2 regions of the Salinibacterium sp. NK8237 genome follow, and region 1 is predicted to be linked to the other one. Evidence: predicted binding sites of a transcription regulator. Region 1 holds the regulator's gene; the other holds the start of a gene.
What was found. Region 1 encodes HspR, which represses chaperone genes until heat shock. Its sites were predicted from a motif close to AAGTTGAGTCNNNNNGACTCAACTT; they were not measured.
Positions count from the first base shown of each region.

Region 1 (9,588 bases):
GCTCGATGGAGCCGAGAACCTTGGGAACCCAAGCTACGGCGTAGTCAACGTCGCCGTTGGCGAGAGCGTCTTGCGGAACGATGTCGCCACCCGACGGGATGATTTCGACGCTGAGGCCTTCTTCTTCAAAGTAGCCCTGATCGACTGCGGCGAAGTAACCAGCGAACTGGCCCTGGGGCAGCCACTGGAGCTGGAGCTTGATTTCGGTGAGTTCTTCAGCTGATCCGCTGTCTCCCTCATCGGTTGTGGTGGAGCATGCTGCGAGGAGGACCGCTGCCGTTACGGCGAACGCTCCAGCCGCGAGTGCGCGGCGTTTGGTGAACTTCATGTCAGACCTTCCAGATTCACGGTGCAAGTGGATACTGCTGGTAGAGCTGGTGGAGCGGTTATCTCCTTCCCTGTTCTGCGCGGGGTGCTGTCATCGGGAGCCCCCGGTCGGTACACGGCGCAGCACTAGTCGTTCGAGTGCGAGCGTCGCGAGGTAAAAGAGCAGACCGAGTGCGATGGATGCCCCGACATAGGCCCAGGCGCGGGAATACGCGCTTGAGGCTGCCGAGGTCGCAATCAGACTGCCGAGGCCGCCGCGTGGTCCACCGAAGTATTCCGCCACAAGGGCGGAGATAACGGCGAGCGACGAAGCGATACGGATGCCAGTGAGAATAAAGGGGCGGGCTGTCGGCAGGGTGAGCGAGCGCAACATCTGTCCGGAGCTTGCCGCGTAGGCCTTCATCAGGTCACGGTGCACTGGCCGCGTTTGGCGGAATCCGCGCAGGGTGTTGATGAAGATGGGAACGAACGAGGCGATCGCGGCAATCGCTTGGCGACCGAACTGGCTGTCGGCCCCGAACATGGAGTTGAGCACCGGGGCGAGAGCCACGATCGGAACGACCGCGAGCGCAGCAATGATCGGTGCACTCATCTGGTCGGCGATGCGCCACCGGGCGGCGACCGCAGCGAGAACGATTCCGAGCAGCGAACCGACGAGCAAACCCAGGAGGCTGTTCGTTCCGGTGAGCACCGTTGCCGAGACGACGGCTGGCCAGTACGCGACCAGTTCCGCCATGATCGAAGTCGGGCTCGGCAGCAGGTAGTCGGAGACGCCACCGACGGTGACGAGAAACTGCCAGATGGCGAGCACGATGATTCCGAGCGTGACGGGCGCGACCACGCGAAGGATCGACTCCGTGCGCGGGCTCCAGTCTTTGCTGCGGGTGGCTCCGGTTCCGGCGCCAATGATCGCGTTAGCTGTCGTGTTTGTCGTCATCGAGTGTCCACTCCCCGGGCGGAGCGCGGTGCGGGGTTTTCCGCATCCGAGGCTCCGCCGTGCAGTGCTTCGCGCACTTCGGTCACCATCTCGAAGAAGGAGGATGCTTCGCGCAGGTCGTCGTCGCGTTCTTCGCGGCCGTCAGCAGCATCCAATCGCATCGGGATGATGTCGCTGATGCGACCTGGTCGCGGCGACATGACCACAACGCGGTCGGAGAGGAACACGGCTTCAGGAATCGAGTGGGTCACGAACACGACGGCAGCTCCGGTATCGGCGGCGATGCGCACGAGGTCGGTCTGCATCTTCTCGCGGGTCATCTCGTCGAGGGCGCCGAATGGTTCATCCATCAGCAACAGTCGCGGCTGTTCCGCGAGCGAGCGGGCAATCGCCACACGCTGCTGCATTCCGCCCGACAGCTGGTCGGGAAAACGATCAGCGAATTCGGTGAGGCCAACCATCTCGAGTAGGTCAGCAACGCGAGTGCGCCGGGCAGAGGATGCCACCCCGTGCAGTTCCAGCGGAAGCGCAACGTTCGCGGCCACAGTGCGCCACGGCAAAAGCCCGGCCTGCTGAAAAGCGATGCCGTAATCCTGGTCGAGGCGAGCTTGCGTTGCGGTCTTACCGAACACGGTCAGTTCGCCCGAGGTCGGAACATCGAGGTCAGCAATGAGCCTCATGAGGGTTGACTTGCCACAGCCCGACGGCCCGATGAGCGAGACGAATTCGCCGGCCTCAACAGTGAGGTCGATTCCTTCGAGCGCATGAACGACGCCCGAGGCGGTCTGGAACTGCTTGTTGAGTCCGCGAACTTCCACGGCGGCGTCGGCACCAGCAGCGCCGGTCATCGTTTCAGCGGCGGGAGTGGTGGTCGGGATCTGGTCGCTCATGCGGCCTCCTCGGTTCGTCTGTAGTCCTTGAGAATGATGCCGAGCAGCGCAACGGAACCGGCGGCCACAAGGCCGAGCACGATCGCGCCGAAGATGGGGCCCCACGCCTTCGAGGGATCGCCCGATGCTTGACCGGCAAATTGAATGAGTAGGCGTCCGATGCCGCCTTGAAGTCCGGTCGATACTTCCGCGACAACCGCGCCGATGACAGCGTTCGCTGCTCCGAGTCGCAGCGCAGGCAGAAGGTACGGAACGGCTGCGGGCAAGCGCAGTCGCACGAGCGTCGGCCAGTAGCCAGCGGCATACGTGTCGAAGAGCTCAACGTGGATGCGGTCAGGAGACTGCAGTCCCTTGAGCGCGCCAACGGTGATGGGGAAGAACGCCAGGTAGCTCGCAATGAGCGCCACCGACATCCAGTCTTGCCATTCGAAGGAACCGATCTCGACTCGCGAGCCCCAGCTTTTGACGATAGGCGCGAAGGCGATGAGCGGCACGGTTTGGCTGATGACGATCCAGGGAAGCAGACCGAATTCGGCGAGACGCCAGCGTTGCATGAGGAGCGCGAAGACGACTCCCACAATCACTCCGACAGCCCAGCCAGCAGCAGCGATTCCGAGCGTCATGAGCGAGGCAAGCGCCACGACTGCCCAGAGCGGAAGCGCACCATCTGCTCGCGTGACGGGCTCCGCGAGCCGCGTCATCATGTCCCACAGGTGAGGCATAGCGAGGTCGGTCGTGCGCGGAAGCACGCGAAGTTCGCCGATGAGTACGCCGTTGTCTGGGCCGAAGAACTTGTAGCCCTCCCAGATGAGTGCGATGAGCGCTACGCCAGCGATGCCCCAGAGGAAGCCGCCGAGCAGCCGAGTGCGCGCGGGGTTAGCCACCGCACCCGGCGAACTCGCAGGGCGGACGGCAACCTCCCCACGCTGATCGTTTCGGGTTGCCGTCATCGGGTTAGACCTTCGCCGTCACTGTTTCGGTGAGGGCCGGGATTACCGTCTCGCCGTAGACCCGCATGGTCTCTTCTTTGTTGTCATGCTGCAGGTAGCCAGCGAACTGATCGACACCGAGTTCGCGCAACTTCTCGAGCTTCTCGATGTGCTCCTCGGCGGTCCCCATGACGCAGAACCGGTCGACGATCTCGTCGGGCACAAACGCCGCGTGCGTGTTGCCCGCTTGGCCGTGCTGGTTGTAGTCGTAGCCTTCACGCTTTTCGATGTAGTCGGTGAGCGCCTTCGGCACGTCTCCGTCAGAGCCGTACTTCTTCACGATGTCAGCGACGTGGTTTCCCACCATGCCTCCGAACCAGCGGCACTGGTCGCGCATGTGCTCCCAGTCATCACCGATGTACATCGGCGCGGCAACACAGAACTTGATCGACATCGGGTCGCGACCGACAGCCTCAGCGGCGTCGCGCACCTTCTTGATCATCCAGGCGGCAATATCGAGGTCAGCGAGCTGCAGGATAAAGCCGTCTCCGACTTCACCGGTGAGCTTGAGCGCGAGCGGGCCATAGGCCGCAACCCACATCTCGAGTTCAGAACCCTTGCTCCACGGCAGCTGCAACTGTGCTCCGCCGTATTCGACCGAACGCGAGTTAGCGAGTTCACGGATGACGTGAATCGACTCCCGCAGATCCTTCAGCGTTGTGGGCTTGCCGTTGGTCACGCGCACAGCCGAGTCGCCGCGGCCGATGCCACAGACGGTGCGGTTGCCGTACATCTCGTTGAGCGTGGCGTAGGTAGACGCCGTGACGGTCCAGTCGCGCGTGGCCGGGTTGGTCACCATCGGTCCGACGATCACCTTGCGTGTCTCGGCCAAGATCTGGCTGTAGATCACATAGGGCTCTTGCCACAGGATGTGCGAGTCAAAAGTCCAGACGTAGGTGAAGCCGTGCGCCTCTGCAAGCTTCGCGAGTTGAACGGTTCGTGCTGACGGCGGGTTGGTCTGAAGTACTGCTCCGAAGTCCATGGGGCTCCTCATTCGTGGTGGAAGGTCGTTTAAAGTGCAGCATCCGCTGGTGGTAGCCAGCGGATGCTGCAGCGAAACCGTTTAGGTCAGGTACTGAGTGAGGCCGCGCTTCATGAAGCGACCGTCACCCTTGGTGCCGAGGTACTGGTCGTCATCGACGATGACCTTGCCGCGCGAGATAACAGTGTCAACGTGACCATCGATCTCGAAGCCCTCCCAGGCAGCGTGGTCCATGTTCATGTGGTGCTTCTTGCCGGTGGGGTTGCCATTTTCGTCGACCGGCATACCGATCGAGGTGTGACCGTTGGGGTCGTAGACCACGATGTCGGCGTCGGCGCCGGGCTGGATGACACCCTTGCGTCCGTAGATTCCGAACATGCGAGCGGGGGTGGTGCTCGTCAGTTCGACCCAACGCTCGAGCGTGAGCTCGCCGGTGACAACACCTTGATACATGAGGTCCATGCGGTGTTCGACGGTTCCCATGCCGTTGGGGATCTTGCGGAAGTCCGCAAGGCCCAACTCTTTTTGGTCCTTCATGCAGAACGGGCAGTGGTCGGTGGAGACCATCTGCACATCGTTCGTGCGCAGCGACTGCCACATGGCATCCTGATGGCCCTCTTCGCGTGAACGAAGCGGAGTCGAGCACACCCACTTGGCACCCTCGAAGTGGCCGTACTGCTCACTCTGCGCACCAAGTTGTTCTTCGAGGCTCAAGTAGAGGTACTGCGGGCAGGTCTCAGCAAAGACGTTCTGGCCGCGGTCACGAGCGGTGGCGATCTGTTCGACCGCCTGCTTCGCACTGACGTGAACGATGTAGAGCGGGGCGCCGGTGAGCTTCGCGAGCATGATCGCTCGATGCGTCGCTTCCTCTTCCATCTCCCAGGCACGAGCGACACCGTGATAATACGGGTCAGTCTTGCCCTGCTCCACGAGCTGCTCGGCGAGAACGTCGATGACCGGCCCATTCTCGGCGTGCATCATCGTCATCAAGCCGGTGTCGCGAGACACCTGCATTGCCTTGAGGATTTGTGCGTCATCCGAGTAGAAAACTCCGGGGTACGCCATGAACATCTTGAAGCTCGTGATGCCCTCGTCCGGCAGCTTCTCCATCGCCTTGAGCGACTCGGGAGTGACGTCGCCGACGATCTGGTGAAAGCCGTAGTCGATGGCGCAGTTGCCCGCCGCTTTGCCGTGCCACGCAGCGAGCGAATCCTGGATGCGCTCCCCAAAGGTCTGCACCGCAAAGTCGATAATCGAGGTCGTGCCGCCCCACGCCGCAGCGCGAGTGCCCGTCTCGAACGTATCGATTGCCGCGGTGCCACCGAAGGGCAGCTCCATGTGCGTGTGGGCGTCGATGCCACCGGGAATGACGTACTTTCCCGTGGCATCAATGACCTTGTCGACGGATGCCGCAATGTCGGTTCCAAAAAGCGTGCTGCCAGGCGACAGCACTGCCTTGATTACTTCGCCGTCGATCAGGACGTCTGCTGGGGCGCGCCCCGTTGAGCTGACGACCGTACCGCCGGAAATGAGAGTGGTGGCCATGATTCGCTCCTCTGCGTGTCGTGTGCCTACTGTTCCCCAGACGCCAAAACAATCTGGGGCTGGAGTTATGGCTTACTTAGGGATCGACAGGTAGGCGTCGGGGCGACGGTCACGGTAGAACTGCCAGTCGTCGCGCATTTCCTGCACGAGGTCCATGTCGAGATCGCGAATCATGATCTCTTCATCGGTGCCTGAGCCACGTTCGCCGACGAAGTTTCCGCGGGGGTCGATGACCTGGCTGGTGCCGTAGAAGTCAACGGCTTCGTCGCCGTACTCGTTGTCTTCGAGGCCGACACGGTTGGGCTGAAGTACGAAGTAGCCGTTGGCCACTGCTGCTGCTGGACCTTCGACCTCCCAGAGGCGGTTGGAGAGGCCGGGCTTCGTCGCGTTGGGGTTGAAGACGATCTCGGCGCCGTTCAAGCCCAGTTCGCGCCATCCTTCGGGGAAGTGGCGGTCGTAACAGATGTGAACGCCCACCTTGCCGACGGCGGTGTTGAACATCGGGAAGCCCAAGTTGCCGGGCGTGAAGTAGAACTTCTCCCAGAACTTGTCGAGGTGAGGGATGTGATGCTTGCGGTACGAACCGAGGTTCGTGCCATCCGAATCAACAACGACGGCGGTGTTGTAATACACGCCGGTCATCGCTTCTTCATAGATCGGCAGAATCATGACCATGTCGAGCTCTTTAGCCAGGGCCTGGAAGCGCGTAACGATCGGGCCATCAACAGGCTCGGCGTAACGGTAATACTTCTTGTCCTGAGTGATCCCAAAATACGGACCGTAGAAAAGCTCTTGGAAGCAGATGATCTGGGCGCCTTGCGCCTTCGCATCCCGAGCGAACTGCTCGTGCTTGTCGAGCATCGACTCTTTGTCGCCCGTCCAAGTGGTCTGTGTGATTGCTGCGCGAACTGTCGTCATGGTGCCTCCTGCGTTATTCGGCGTCGTTGCCTGCGGCGATGAACCGAGAAAATGACGCGCGAACGGGAACTATCCCCGTGCCCTTATTCTCTAGGTTCATCGTTTCAATCGTGTTGTGCTTGTGTGACGGTGTGGTTACTCATCATGTCCCTGTCGAGTGCAAGAGGCAATGCTCATTTGTGCTGATGAGACCATGTTGCACAAAATTGTCTATGCAATTCCACAATATTTCTGCAAATACCTACGCAGAAGGCGCGGATGTCCAGATTGCACTCGGTCGAGGCTGCCGCGCAAGGGCCGGCTGACGGGGTGCCGCAAACACCGTCGTCACATCGCTCGCGTACATCACCGAGTCGGGAACGCGATCGGCTAGACCCTCAAACCCCGCAGCGGCGAGCAAACCGTCATCGAGGTAGACCAATTCGGCCGGTTGCAACGGCCACGGTTCGTGGTGGTTGCGAGAGTAGATCGTGCGTCCACGATGAGTCTCGTGAAACCCCCACCGCGCGGTCAAGAACGTTGCCAGCGGGTCAGCCGCGAGCGCAACGCTCGCCGCCGGGTCATCTACCGGTTTCACAATGATGTGGGATGCCGCATCCGGTCGTCCGTGCCGTTTCGTTTTGTAGGCAATCTGTCCGTCTCGCTGCCCGATCTTCATCGATGCCCACTGGTAGGGCAGGCCAAAAGCTAGCCGCGCGGTGAGCACTGGAATCAGGTGCGACGCCTCGAGGGAAAGGAAGACCACTCCGCGTCGTCCGTGGGCATCGACAGAGTAGAGGCGCACATTGACTTCGGGAAAGTCGCCGAGCCACGGGATGCGGGGCCCGCCAAAGAATGAACTTTGAGACATCTGAAAGGCGATGAGTCCCACCCACGTGCTGCCGTTGAGCGTGTCGGGACGGCATCCCTCAGGCAGCAGCGGAGCCACGATGGCCGGATCAACCTGCCAGTGCAGGAAGGTCACTTCGCTCCAGCGCTGCCGCAAGATAGGGGAACCGCCGAGTGGTGGAGCTTCACGGAACATCATCGGATGCTCACGATCACCGTGGGAGTTGGTTATCGCGACGCAGGAAAGGGCGCCACAGTTCGACCTGGTCGGCGCGCTGGGCGCGGGTTCCCGCTTTGAGCGAGATCACCTCACCAGCAGAACCGGCAGCGAAGACGCGGCGGCCGGGCTTCGAAAGGAGTTCATCAGCAAGCGCTGCTTCGAGTTCGCGAACGCGCGTGCTGAGTTCTGATACTTGATTCTCAAGATCAAGGATTCGTTTGATGCCTTCGAGGTTGAGACCTTCAGCGCTGAGGGCTGCGATCTCGCGCAACTGCATCACGTCGCGCATGGAATAACGCCGCGAACGACCGCTGGTTCTCGTGGGAGACACGAGACCCAGACGGTCGTACTGTCGCAGTGTCTGCGGATGCATGCCCGCCAACTCCGCCGCAACGGCGATAGCAAAGGCTGGGCTCAGCTCATCCATGACTATTAGCTCCTGGCTCTAGCAATCAGATCGTCCCGCGGGTTTTCTGCGGGCATCGCTTCAGCAAAGGCCTTGAGGTGCTTGAGTGCAGCATCCGGAACGTGACTAGGCACGGCCACTTGCACTTCGGCAAGCAGGTCTCCGGTTGCCTTCGTCGTAGCGACTCCGCGACCTTTTACTCGCAATACTCGCCCGCTCGGGGTTCCCGGCGCAACCTTCAGTTTCACTGGTGCACCGCTCAGCGTCGGCACCTCGATAGTGGCGCCGAGCACAGCTTCCGCAAACGTCACGGGCACAACAACCCGAAGGTTGTTGCCGTCACGTTCGAATACCGGATGCTTGCGCACCGCGACCGTGAGCACCAAGTCGCCAGCGGGGCCACCATTGGGGCTCGCCTCACCTTTGCCCTTGAGGCGGATCTTCTGACCGTCGCTGACTCCCGCAGGAATCTTGACGTTCATCGGACGACCGCCGGCCGGCTGGAGCTTGATCGTTTCGCCGTTAATTGCGGTAGCAAAATCTAGCGTCGTGTTTGCTGCCAGATCGCGGCCCTTTGCGGGGCCACCACGGAATCCGGGGCCACCACCAGGACCGGCTTGACCGCCGAACATGCCACCGAGAAGGTCTTCGAAGCTCGCGCTCGACTGACCTCCCCCATAGCCCTGACCGCCGCCATAGCTTTGGCCGCCATAACTCTGGCCGCCGCCGAACATGCCACCAAAGACATCTTCGAAGCCGCCAGACTGGCCGCCCGCTTGGAAGCGAGCGCCCGAGCCCATGGCACGAACCTGATCGTATTCTTTGCGCGTTTCCGGATCAGAAAGCACGGAGTGCGCTTCGCTAATTTCTTTGAAGCGCTCTTCGGCTTTCGGATCTCCCGGGTTCGAATCCGGGTGAAACTGACGCGCGAGTTTGCGATAGGTCTTCTTCAACTCGGCCTCGGAGATATCTTTCGACACCCCGAGAACCTTGTAGAAGTCCTTATCGAACCAATCTTGGCTAGCCACTACACGCCACCCCCGACCTAATCAGTGGGGCCGGAGACAGCAACCTTCGCGGCACGAACAACGCGCTCACCAAGAATGTAGCCCGGCTCAACGACATCAGCGATCGTGTTTTCGGTCGCCTCAGGATCGTTCAAATGAACAACAGCCTCGTGGAACGCAGGATCAAAGACTTCGCCCTTTTCGCCGATCTTGCGCAACCCGAACCGCTCAAAACTTGAGTTGATCTTCTGCGCAACAAGAGCGATGGGGGTGCCTTCGACAATGTCGCCGTGCTTGTCGGCACGATCGAGATCATCGAGGGCAGGCAGCAACGACCGGATGACGTCGGCGATCACGGCTTCGCGGTTCGCGACTCGATCCCGCTCAACGCGAGTTCGGAAGTTCACCAGCTCAGCCTGAGCGCGCAACATCTGATCGCGCATCTCAGCGACGAGGTCCCGACTAGCTTCCTCAAGAAGACGCTTGTCTTCTTCACTCAACTCATCGGGGGCCTTCGTGGCGCCCGCAGCAGGCTCCTC
Region 1 covers NZ_JADYWE010000001.1:1,685,695-1,695,282, forward strand. Annotated here, with positions in the region: gene I6E56_RS08180 (ABC transporter substrate-binding protein) at 1-328, opposite strand, end outside; gene I6E56_RS08185 (ABC transporter permease) at 419-1,264, opposite strand; gene I6E56_RS08190 (ABC transporter ATP-binding protein) at 1,261-2,154, opposite strand; gene I6E56_RS08195 (ABC transporter permease) at 2,151-3,104, opposite strand; gene I6E56_RS08200 (TIGR03842 family LLM class F420-dependent oxidoreductase) at 3,109-4,125, opposite strand; gene hydA (dihydropyrimidinase) at 4,207-5,670, opposite strand; gene I6E56_RS08210 (nitrilase-related carbon-nitrogen hydrolase) at 5,743-6,588, opposite strand; gene I6E56_RS08215 (YqjF family protein) at 6,830-7,612, opposite strand; gene I6E56_RS08220 (heat shock protein transcriptional repressor HspR) at 7,629-8,063, opposite strand; gene I6E56_RS08225 (DnaJ C-terminal domain-containing protein) at 8,069-9,070, opposite strand; gene I6E56_RS08230 (nucleotide exchange factor GrpE) at 9,088-9,588, opposite strand, start outside.

Region 2 (9,588 bases), 900 kb from region 1:
CGGGACACCGCGCCGCAGGTCGCTACTGAGGTTGATGATCGGGTTTACCCCGGTGGAAATGAGCCCCGGCCCAGCATTCGACTGTTCTGCAGGCTCAACGCTCGGCAGTACCACCGGCACGATGAGCGACAGCACGAGCGCCGCTGAGATCAACGGCCATGCCGAGCGGAATGCCTTGTGCTGTGACGCCACTAAGAGAACGGCAACGTAGGCAAGCGCTGTAGCCGCGAAAACAAACGCATCGTGCAATTCAGTGCGCACAAAGCTCGGCACCAGCAGGAGAACAATGAGCGGGATGGCGGTCAACGCTGGCTTCTGCAACACGAACGCCGCGACATCCATCGCCACTGCCACTGCCACCGCACCGAGACAAATCAGGAAGACGATCCCAATAAACGCATCAGCGGGAAAGCGCTGCACTGCCATGGAGTCTTGCCCTTGAACTACCAGTTGATTGAACCGGGTAACCGTGCCGACAGTCGGGATGATGCCGAGGATGGCTGTTTGAGGCGCAAACATCAGAACGAGCGATACCAGCCCGCCAACGGCAGCCACCAATGAACCGAGCCAGGCCCGCGAGTTCACACTGCGAAAAGCAGCGCCAGACGCGAGAGTCACCACCACAGCCGCCATGAACGGAAACCACCAGGCGCCTTCGGTGAGCACTGCGCCGAGGCTACTCGCCGCGACACCGATTGCCAGCGCTAAGACACCCGCAACAGACCACAGCCGCACTCGGCGATCATGCTTCGCTACGCTCGTGGCTCGTGCTGCCTCAGTCGTGCTCACGAAGCACCTTCGATTCGGCTACAAAGAGGTTCCACGCCTCGGCGACATCGTCATACGAGCGCACCGAGATCACCTTCCAGCCTCCGGTACGCAACTGATCCGCCACTGGCGGACGCTTCTCGGCACCGCCTCGCTCACGATCACCGAAACTCGACGAAGACTCCACGACGAACGCGACCGCAAACCCAGCACCGGCCGCCTGCTCGACCAAGAAATCGACGGTGTCAGTATCCGGATGCGCGACGAGCGCAATCGTTGGCGCGGTCGCACCCGCTCGCGCCACCGGGGCAGTCGTCCAGCTGGTTGGCGAATCGATAGGCGCTATCGCCGCGAGTCGAGTCAAAAGATCCTGTTCGGCCGCCGATCTCCGGTGCAGGATTGCAGCATCCGTTAATTGGGAGAGTCCCGTTTCGACAATGTGCACGAGAAAACCCTCGCGACGCAATTGCACAGCCGCCGACGCGAGCATGCTCACCACCCACTCGAAACGCGCACTGTGCGACGACGAAACGGTAATGCCCGAAGACGACCGCACCGCTGGGGCGCGACTGGCATCGGGATACCCCGCGAGCCGAGTATCGACAATGATGCGGGCCTGCGGGTAGCTGTGCTGCTCCTCTTGACGAACCATGAGACTGCCGTGCCGAGCGGATGCTTTCCAGTGCACACGACGCATGGCATCGCCCCGACGATATTCGCGCGTCATGGCATCATCGTCGTCACCAGCGGCACGACGTTGCACAACCCTCGCTTCGCCGTCTCCGGACTGCGCGAGCAGCACCGTCGACGCCAGTTGCACCACCTGCGGAGTCACCACGAGCGGTGTCTCGCTGCCGACATTCCAGCCACCCCAAGCCAACTGCAAAGGGTCGGATGCTTCGAGCATGAGGGGTCCGATCTCGAAGACTCCGCGAGTAGCTGGGGTGAGCGTGTAACTCAATTGAGCCGCGCTGCGGTCGTTCCGCGCCTCCGTTTTCACCGACAGCCGCGGTAGCCAACCATTTTCGGTCACCCACGGGCGCCACGGAAGACCATCGCGCCAGCGCATCGGCGTTGTCGGCCGTCGCCGTTGGTTGTCGACGCGCAGAGCGACGGCTGTTGTGCTCCCGGCTTCTACCACCGGGAACGAGAAACGACGTGTGACAGTCAGCGCAGCAGCGTGCGTACGCACAAACAGTGCAGCCACGACGGGCAAGGCAACCGCAAAGGAACCGACATATAACAAAACCGGCATACCAGCGCCGACGCCCACTCCCAGCGCGATGGCACCAGCAACAAGGAACGTCGCACCGCGGTTTGTCAGCCGGGCACCACCCAGCACAATGCGAATAGTTCGCAGCAGCACGTCGCGGGCCATGACAGCCCTTTCTAGGATGCGGCCGCGTGCACCGGCACCGGAGTCTCCGCCACGATGCGCTCGATGACATCCGCGATCGAATGCCCAGAGAGCAGTGCCGAAGTGTCACCGGTGTGGCGAGCAGGAATCATGCGATGCGCCAGCACCGTGACAGCGAGCGCATCAATGTCATCCGGCAGCACAAAATCGCGGCCATCAATCGCTGCACGAGCCTTAGCTGCGCGTACCAAGTGCAGCGTCGCACGCGGACTCGCCCCGACACGAACCTCACGGTCGCGGCGAGTAGCTTGAGCGATTGCCACCGCATATTCCTCCACGGCAGTGCTCACGAAGACACGGCGCACTGTCGCGATGAGTTCACGCAGCTGCTCCACCGACACCACCGGAGTGAGCGCATCCAGCGGGCTGGTCAGCTCGCGCGACCGCAACATGGCCAGCTCGGCTGCGGCATCCGGATAGCCCATTGAAATGCGGGCCATGAACCTGTCACGCTGCGCCTCAGGCAACGGATAAGTGCCCTCCATCTCGATGGGGTTCTGTGTCGCCACCACGATAAAGGGGCTTTCAAGTTCGTAGGTAGTGCCGTCGACGGTGACACTCGACTCGGCCATGCACTCGAGCAGTGCCGACTGCGTCTTGGGGCTGGCGCGGTTGATCTCGTCACCAATCACAATATTGGCGAACACCGGGCCTTTCTTAAACTCGAACTCTCGCGTGTTCTGGTTATAGACCGAGACACCAGTGATGTCTGCCGGCAGCAAGTCTGGGGTGAACTGCACGCGAGAAACGGTGCTGTCGACCGTGCGCGCCAGGGCTCTCGCCAGCATGGTCTTACCGACCCCGGGCACATCCTCGATGAGAAGATGACCCTCCGCCAGCAACACCGTGAGCGCCAATCGCACGGCCTCAGTCTTGCCATCAATCACGGTCGAAATACTGCGCACAATGGCGTCACAGTGATCGTGGAACACGTCGTCGGGTAGTGACCCGGAGCTAGGGGCATCCATGGAGTGAGTCTTACACCGGTCTTCCACTACGGCAATTGCTTACGCTTGCGCAGTTCATTTTCGAGGGCACGGATTTTTTCCTGGCGTTGAAAGTATTCGATTTCAGCATCGAGATTCGCGAGCTCTTCTTCGGTCGAGCTTGGCTGCCTCGACGGCTGGTGTGCGCGACGCACTGGGGCGCCAAAAGAGGGAGAGCTAGGTGCAGTCGTCGCGAATTCGCGGCCGAGAGCAAACCAGAGAATGCTGCCGATGAAGGGCATGAAGATCACGAGAAAGATCCACGTAACTTTGCCGAGATGTTTGATGCGTGATTCGTCGATCAGGATGATGTCGATCAGCACTGAGATGAGCAACGCGAAATACGCGAGCGAAATGAGACTCCCCATCCGCTCATCGTAGAGGTAATTTCACACGGAGTCGAGGTTTAGTCTTCTTTAGTTTGGGCGGCGTCGAGGGCCTCGTCGAAGCCCGCCATCCAGGCCTCTTTCGTGCCCAGACTGAACATGTCTTCGGGGCCCGACCGCACGAGCGAACGTGCACCAGGAGCATCGAGATCGGTGACGTGCTGGCCAAGGCCGCGGATGACCGCAACGGGTAATCCCCCAGCCTTGCCTTTGACCAAGTCCGTAGCGGCAGCAACTTCGTCGGCGAGCGCCGTGACGCTCACCGCAAGCGGACGGCCCGAAGCATCCGCGGTGCCACGCAAATCATCAAGAACATGGATGCCCGCCGCACCAATCGCAATGTCAGCCTGGCCCTTGCGCCAGGGCCTGCCCACGGTATCGGTGATCACGATGCCCACCGTTACCCCGAAACGTTCGCGTAGTCCGGAACAGAGCTCGCGCGCCGTGGCATCGGGATCGAGCGGGAGCAGCAGAACGATGCCATCAGGGGTGTTGCTGGAATCGACGCCCGCCGCCGCCATCACGAGCCCGAGACGGTTTTCGACAATGCGAGTGACTCCGTTGGGGTGCTCGCGGGATGCCACAATCCGCACGGTTTCGTCAGTGATGGCTTGCTCGCGATCAGCGGCCTCCACCGAACGCCCTTCGGCCTTGCTCACGATTTTGGAGGTCACGGTGAGGATATCGCCATCGGCGAGCCCCCCAGAGTTCACGTCGTCAGAGTCGGCAATGAGCGCAGCGGCAATCGCCTCAAGCAGGTTGTCACCGGACTGAATTTCGGGGATGCCGGGCACAGCCCATGCGCTCATTCTCACGCGTCTAGTCTGCGGCATTGACGGCGCGGCCACTACTTGCGCAGCGCCGGCAGCACGTCGCGCCCGAAGACGGTGAGGAACTCGCGCTGATTGCGTCCGACGTTGTGGAGGTAGATGCGGTCGAATCCGAGATCGAGGTAGCTCTGGATGTAGGCACGGTGCACGTCTGGATCGGCGCTCACGGGCATCCGCCCTTCGAAGTCTTCTGGGCGCACCATGCGGGCGAGCTGTTCGAGCTCAAACGGTGAGCGGATGTCGTTCTTAGCGAACCGCAAACCACCGTTCGGCCATTCGATGAGCGCGTTGCGCATGGCCTGCTCATCTGTTTCGGCCCAGCTCAAGTGCAACCGCAGTACGCGGCTCTGAGTTTCGGGCTTGCGGCCCGCTTCGCGCGCTCCTTCGGCGAATCGTTTGAGCAGCATGTCGACTTTCTCGAGGGGTGCTGCTTCGGTGATGAGACCGTCGACGGTTTTGCCCGCACGCTTGGCGGCGACGGGGCCCGCTGTCGCAACGAGGATCTCGGGCGCGACTTCGGGCATGGTCCAGAGGCGTGTCGATTCGAGCCGATAGAACTGGCCTTCGTGGCGCACATCTTTGTTGCCGAGACCCGAAGCAAACAGTTTCTTGATGATCTCGACGGCTTCGAACATGCGGTTAATGCGTTCGGGGGCTTCTGGCCAGTACTGGCCGACGATGTGTTCGTTAATGGCTTCGCCGCTGCCGAGCCCGAGCCAGTGCCGACCGGGATTCATCGCGGCTAGCGTCGCCGAGGCTTGAGCGACCATTGCCGGATGCCACCGAAAGGTGGGTGCGGTAACTCCGGTACCGAGGTCGCCGGTCGTAGCCTCGCCCAAAGCGCTCAGCACGTTCCACACGAAGGATGCCTGCCCCTGCTGTGGAATCCACGGCTGGTAGTGGTCCGCCGCCATCACGCCGCGAAATCCTTGCGTTTCTGCATACTGCGCGAACTCCATGACTTCGCGCGGATGGAACCGTTCGAGCATGGCGGCGTAGCCGATGTGGGGTGCAGCAACTGTCACGGGCATCCGTCTATTGTGGCGTGCATTGCGCCCTTCGTGCTGCACCCGGCTTTCAGAGCATTGAATTGCCGTCGCGACGAGCGGATAATGGGGCGATCTACTCACTGAGGAGTCGGCATGAATCTGGGCGCGTTTTCGACCAGCACCGCTAGTCCACTCATGCACGTCATTCTCATTCCAGGGTTCTGGCTCGACGAAGCGTCGTGGGCACCCATCACCCAGTCGCTGCGCGCTGCTGGCTACACCGTTCATCCGCTGACGCTTCCCGGTCTTCACCGCGACGACACCGACCGAGCAACCATCACCCTGGCCGACCATGTTGCCGCCGTGGTGGCGGTGGTCGACGGCCTCACTCGAGACTACGACTGCGAGGATGATGCAGCGCACGCCCAAACAGCACCTCATATTGTGCTCGTGGCCCACAGCGGTGGCGGCCCCATCGCCCACGCTGTTGCGGATGCTCGCCCCACTTGCCTCGCCCGCATCGTGCACGTTGACACGGTGCCGCTCCCCCACGGGATGCCGATCAACGCCGACCTTCCGACGATTGATGGTGAGATTCCGCTGCCCGATTGGGCGGTATTCGACGACGAAGACCTTGTTGATCTCACCGCTGAGCTGCGGGCCACCTTTCGGGAGATGGCGATTCCGCAGCCCGCTCGCGTGGCCAGCGACCCGCAAAATCTGTCGACTCCGGCACGGTTTAGCGTTCCCGCCACAGTGATTTGTTGTGAGTTCACGAGCGAACAATTGCGGTCATGGATGCGCGACTCTGAGCCATTCGCCTCAGAGCTTGCACGCCTCGACGACCTCGAACTCGTTGACCTCCCCACCGGGCACTGGCCACAGTTCACGAAGCCAGCGGAACTTGCCGAAGTAATCATCACGGCTGTGCATCGCAGCTAAATAGGGTCTTGTTCTCAACGAGCACCCGTCCTACACTGAGCAAACGCCAACTATTGAAAGGAGCCTGACGTGTTTACGTTCACCATTACGAAGAACCCCACTACCGCCGGCTCCGTCGGCACCCTCACCGCCTAACCGGTTAGCGTTCTCCGCTCACCGGTTCTGACGGTGGCGGCGCTCACGGAGCACACGACCCAACTCGATCATCACGAGACCGCGTTCGACTGACGAGTCGGCACACCCTCACTGAGGATGCGCAGCACGCACAGTGATGATCACCCCTTCTCTAGCGACTCGCGATCGCTGAAGGATGCCGTTGGGTCGCCACCTGAAACAGCGCGCTTTGGCGCGCCATCCGCAACCTCTCTCTGTCACGAAAGTTTTCCATCATGAATGAACTACTGGCGGCCTCGAAAGACCGCCACGCCCATCCGCCCGAACCTGACCCCGTCGAGCAGCCCACAACTCGGGCAGTACGCCGTGTTGGTCCGATCGACCGGCTCGCTCTGCACCTCGGCGTCGCTCTCATCACGTGGAGCCGCCGGCCCGGCCGTGCCCGCGGTCACGCAAGGACTGCGGCGAGGGCTCAGCACCAGTTGAGCCGCGAACGGCTGGAACAAGCGCGAGCGCGCGAGGAGCAGAACTATCCGCGGTTCATCATCCGCTGAATTCGCCGCACTCGACCGCCGCTGGATCTCTCCGGCGGCGGTCGTTTCGTTCTCAGCGAATATGAAGCGAAATTTCTTGGCACTCTCAGGCCGAGAATGCTAATTTTTGATTGTTGAGTCACGGTGACTCAACTTTGAGAAAGGGGTTCCCCATGACACTGTCATTTGATCCTTTTGCCGAACTCGACCGGCTCACCGCAGCAGCCCAGTCCCGCGTCGGCGCCCAGCTGATGCCGGTTGATCTGTACCGTCAGGCGGACGAGTACGTCCTCACCGCCGACCTTCCGGGCATCGATCCCGGTTCCGTTGACGTCGACGTTGATGGCCAGTTGCTCACCATTCGCGCCGAACGCACCGCTGGCGAACGCGAGGGAGCCAAGTGGCTCTCTCAGGAACGTCGCTATGGTTCTTACCTGCGCCAGTTCAGCATTGGCGCTGGCATCGACCGCGACAACATCAGCGCCAGCTACGACAATGGCGTCTTGAGCGTCATTATTCCGGTCTCCGAGAAGGCAAAACCTCGAAAGATTGAGGTCAGCACCAACTCGGCGAACCAGGCTCGTTCAAGCGAAAAAGTCGCCGTCACGAGCTAGCTGACACCGGAACGTCGCCGCGTTCGACGGTGGCGCACAACAACGATGGGCGGATGCTTCACGCATCCGCCCATCGTTGGTTAAGCCTGTCGCACTAGGGCCGTGCTCTCGCGCGATCCGCTGCGGTCAGAACGCGAGTTACAGCGCCCGCAATCGCGGAGCAATGTCGCGCTCGAAGAGCTCAAGGAATCGGCGCTGGTCGTTGCCGGGCGCGTGGAAGACGAGGTGGTTGAGGCCGGCATCCACATAGGGACGAATCTCTTCCACAATCTTGTCGGGATCATTGCCCACGATCCACCGCGAAGCGATCTGCTCAATGGGCAGAGCATCGGCGGCACGTTCCATCTCGATGGGGTCAGTGATGTCGTGCTTCTGCTCCTTCGAGAGAGCAAGTGGCGCCCAGAAACGCGTGTTTTCGAGGGCTACGTCGGCATCGGTGTCATACGAGAGCTTGATTTCGATCATCCGGTCGATGTCTTCGAATTTGCGGTCGACCTTGGCTGCGCCCTCTTTCACGCCGGGGATCAGCGCGTCGTTGTAGAGCTCCATGCCCTTGCCCGAGGTGCAGATAAAGCCATCTCCGGCACGGCCGGCGTAGCGCGCCACCATGGGGCCACCGGCAGCGATATAGATCGGGATGGGCTGGTCAGGGCGGTCATAAATGCTCGCGTCGTGAGTGGAGTAGTACTCCCCTTCGAACGAAACGCGATCCTCGGTCCAGAGCGCTCGCATAAGGCGCACCGACTCGCGCAAGCGAGCGAAGCGCTCTTTGAACTCGGGCCACTCTTGCTCACCGGCACCACGGAATCCGGTGGCAATTTCATTCAGAGCCTCACCAGAACCAACACCCAACATGATGCGCCCCGGGTAGAGGCAACCCATCGTCGCGAACGCTTGAGCAAGCACAGCCGGGTTGTAACGGAAGGTGGGAGTCATCACACTCGTGCCGATACGGATCGTGCTGGTGCGCTCCCCCACCGCGGCCATCCAGGTCAGCGAGAACGGAGCATGTCCGCCTTCGTGACGCCACGGCTGGAAGTGGTCGCTAACCGCAACACTCTCCATGCCGTGTGCTTCTGCGGCCACCGCGATCTCAACGAGTTCACGCGGGGCAAATTGTTCTGCTGACGCTTTGTATCCGAGGGTGAGTGTCATAAACCCATTGTGCCGGTGTTAGTCGCGCGGCGCTTGCAAAAACTCAGAAACCGAACGCGGAACATAGGGCGCGACGTCTCCGCCAAGCGCGGCAACCTGGCGCACCAGCGAACTAGACACGTGCGCATGAGCGGGGTTCGGCAGCATGAAAATCGTCTCTACCCCGGCGAGGTCGCGGTTGACGATCGCCATGGGCGTTTCGTACGCGACATCTACTTGAGAACGGATGCCCTTGATGATGACACTCGCCCCGACATCGGTGCAGTAGTCAACGAGAAGGCCCATACTCCAGCTAGTTACAAGGATGTTGCCCTCGAGGTGGGCGTCGGCAACGGCCTGCTCGATGAGCGAGACGCGTTGCGCAATCGGCAAAAGCGCGGTCTTGCCCGGGTTGTGCACGACGAGAACGTGCACTTCGTCAAAGGTTTTCGCTGCCCGCTCAATCACATCGAGGTGGCCAAGGGTGACAGGGTCAAACGACCCAGGAACAACAGCGATCCGACTCATGCTCCCACGATAGCCGCTCAGTGCTCATTGGCGCGTGGGAGTTCGCTGTGCGGGGAAATCTGGCGCAACACAGCAAAGCGCGCGGGTGGGAGCGCTGCCTGCCGCGGGCCGGTGTTCGAGCGCGCAAGCTTGCGAGCGGATGCGCTAGTTCTTGCCGAGGAACGCTTCGGCACTTTCGTCAAGCCGACGCTTGAGTGCTTCGGCGAGCGCCGGATGCTCTGCCAAGGTCGGGTCTGCGACCAACAGCCCCTGAGCCGCCTCGCGCGCTTCGGTGATGAGTTGACCGTCGTTGGCCACTCGCAGCAGCTTGAGGCTCGAACGCCCACCCGACTGCACGCCGCCAAGCA
Region 2 covers NZ_JADYWE010000001.1:784,143-793,730, forward strand. Annotated here, with positions in the region: gene I6E56_RS03820 (DUF3488 and transglutaminase-like domain-containing protein) at 1-789, opposite strand, end outside; gene I6E56_RS03825 (DUF58 domain-containing protein) at 776-2,146, opposite strand; gene I6E56_RS03830 (MoxR family ATPase) at 2,158-3,153, opposite strand; gene I6E56_RS03835 (PLD nuclease N-terminal domain-containing protein) at 3,180-3,539, opposite strand; gene cofE (coenzyme F420-0:L-glutamate ligase) at 3,578-4,366, opposite strand; gene I6E56_RS03845 (TIGR03557 family F420-dependent LLM class oxidoreductase) at 4,405-5,418, opposite strand; gene I6E56_RS03850 (alpha/beta hydrolase) at 5,530-6,318, shown strand; gene I6E56_RS03855 (hypothetical protein) at 6,708-6,986, shown strand; gene I6E56_RS03860 (Hsp20/alpha crystallin family protein) at 7,139-7,579, shown strand; gene fgd (glucose-6-phosphate dehydrogenase (coenzyme-F420)) at 7,718-8,734, opposite strand; gene coaD (pantetheine-phosphate adenylyltransferase) at 8,753-9,241, opposite strand; gene I6E56_RS03875 (ATP-dependent DNA helicase RecG) at 9,386-9,588, opposite strand, start outside.
Region 2: I6E56_RS03860 (Hsp20/alpha crystallin family protein) is a predicted target of HspR. The motif match lies at 7,097-7,121, and genes of this name have one in related genera.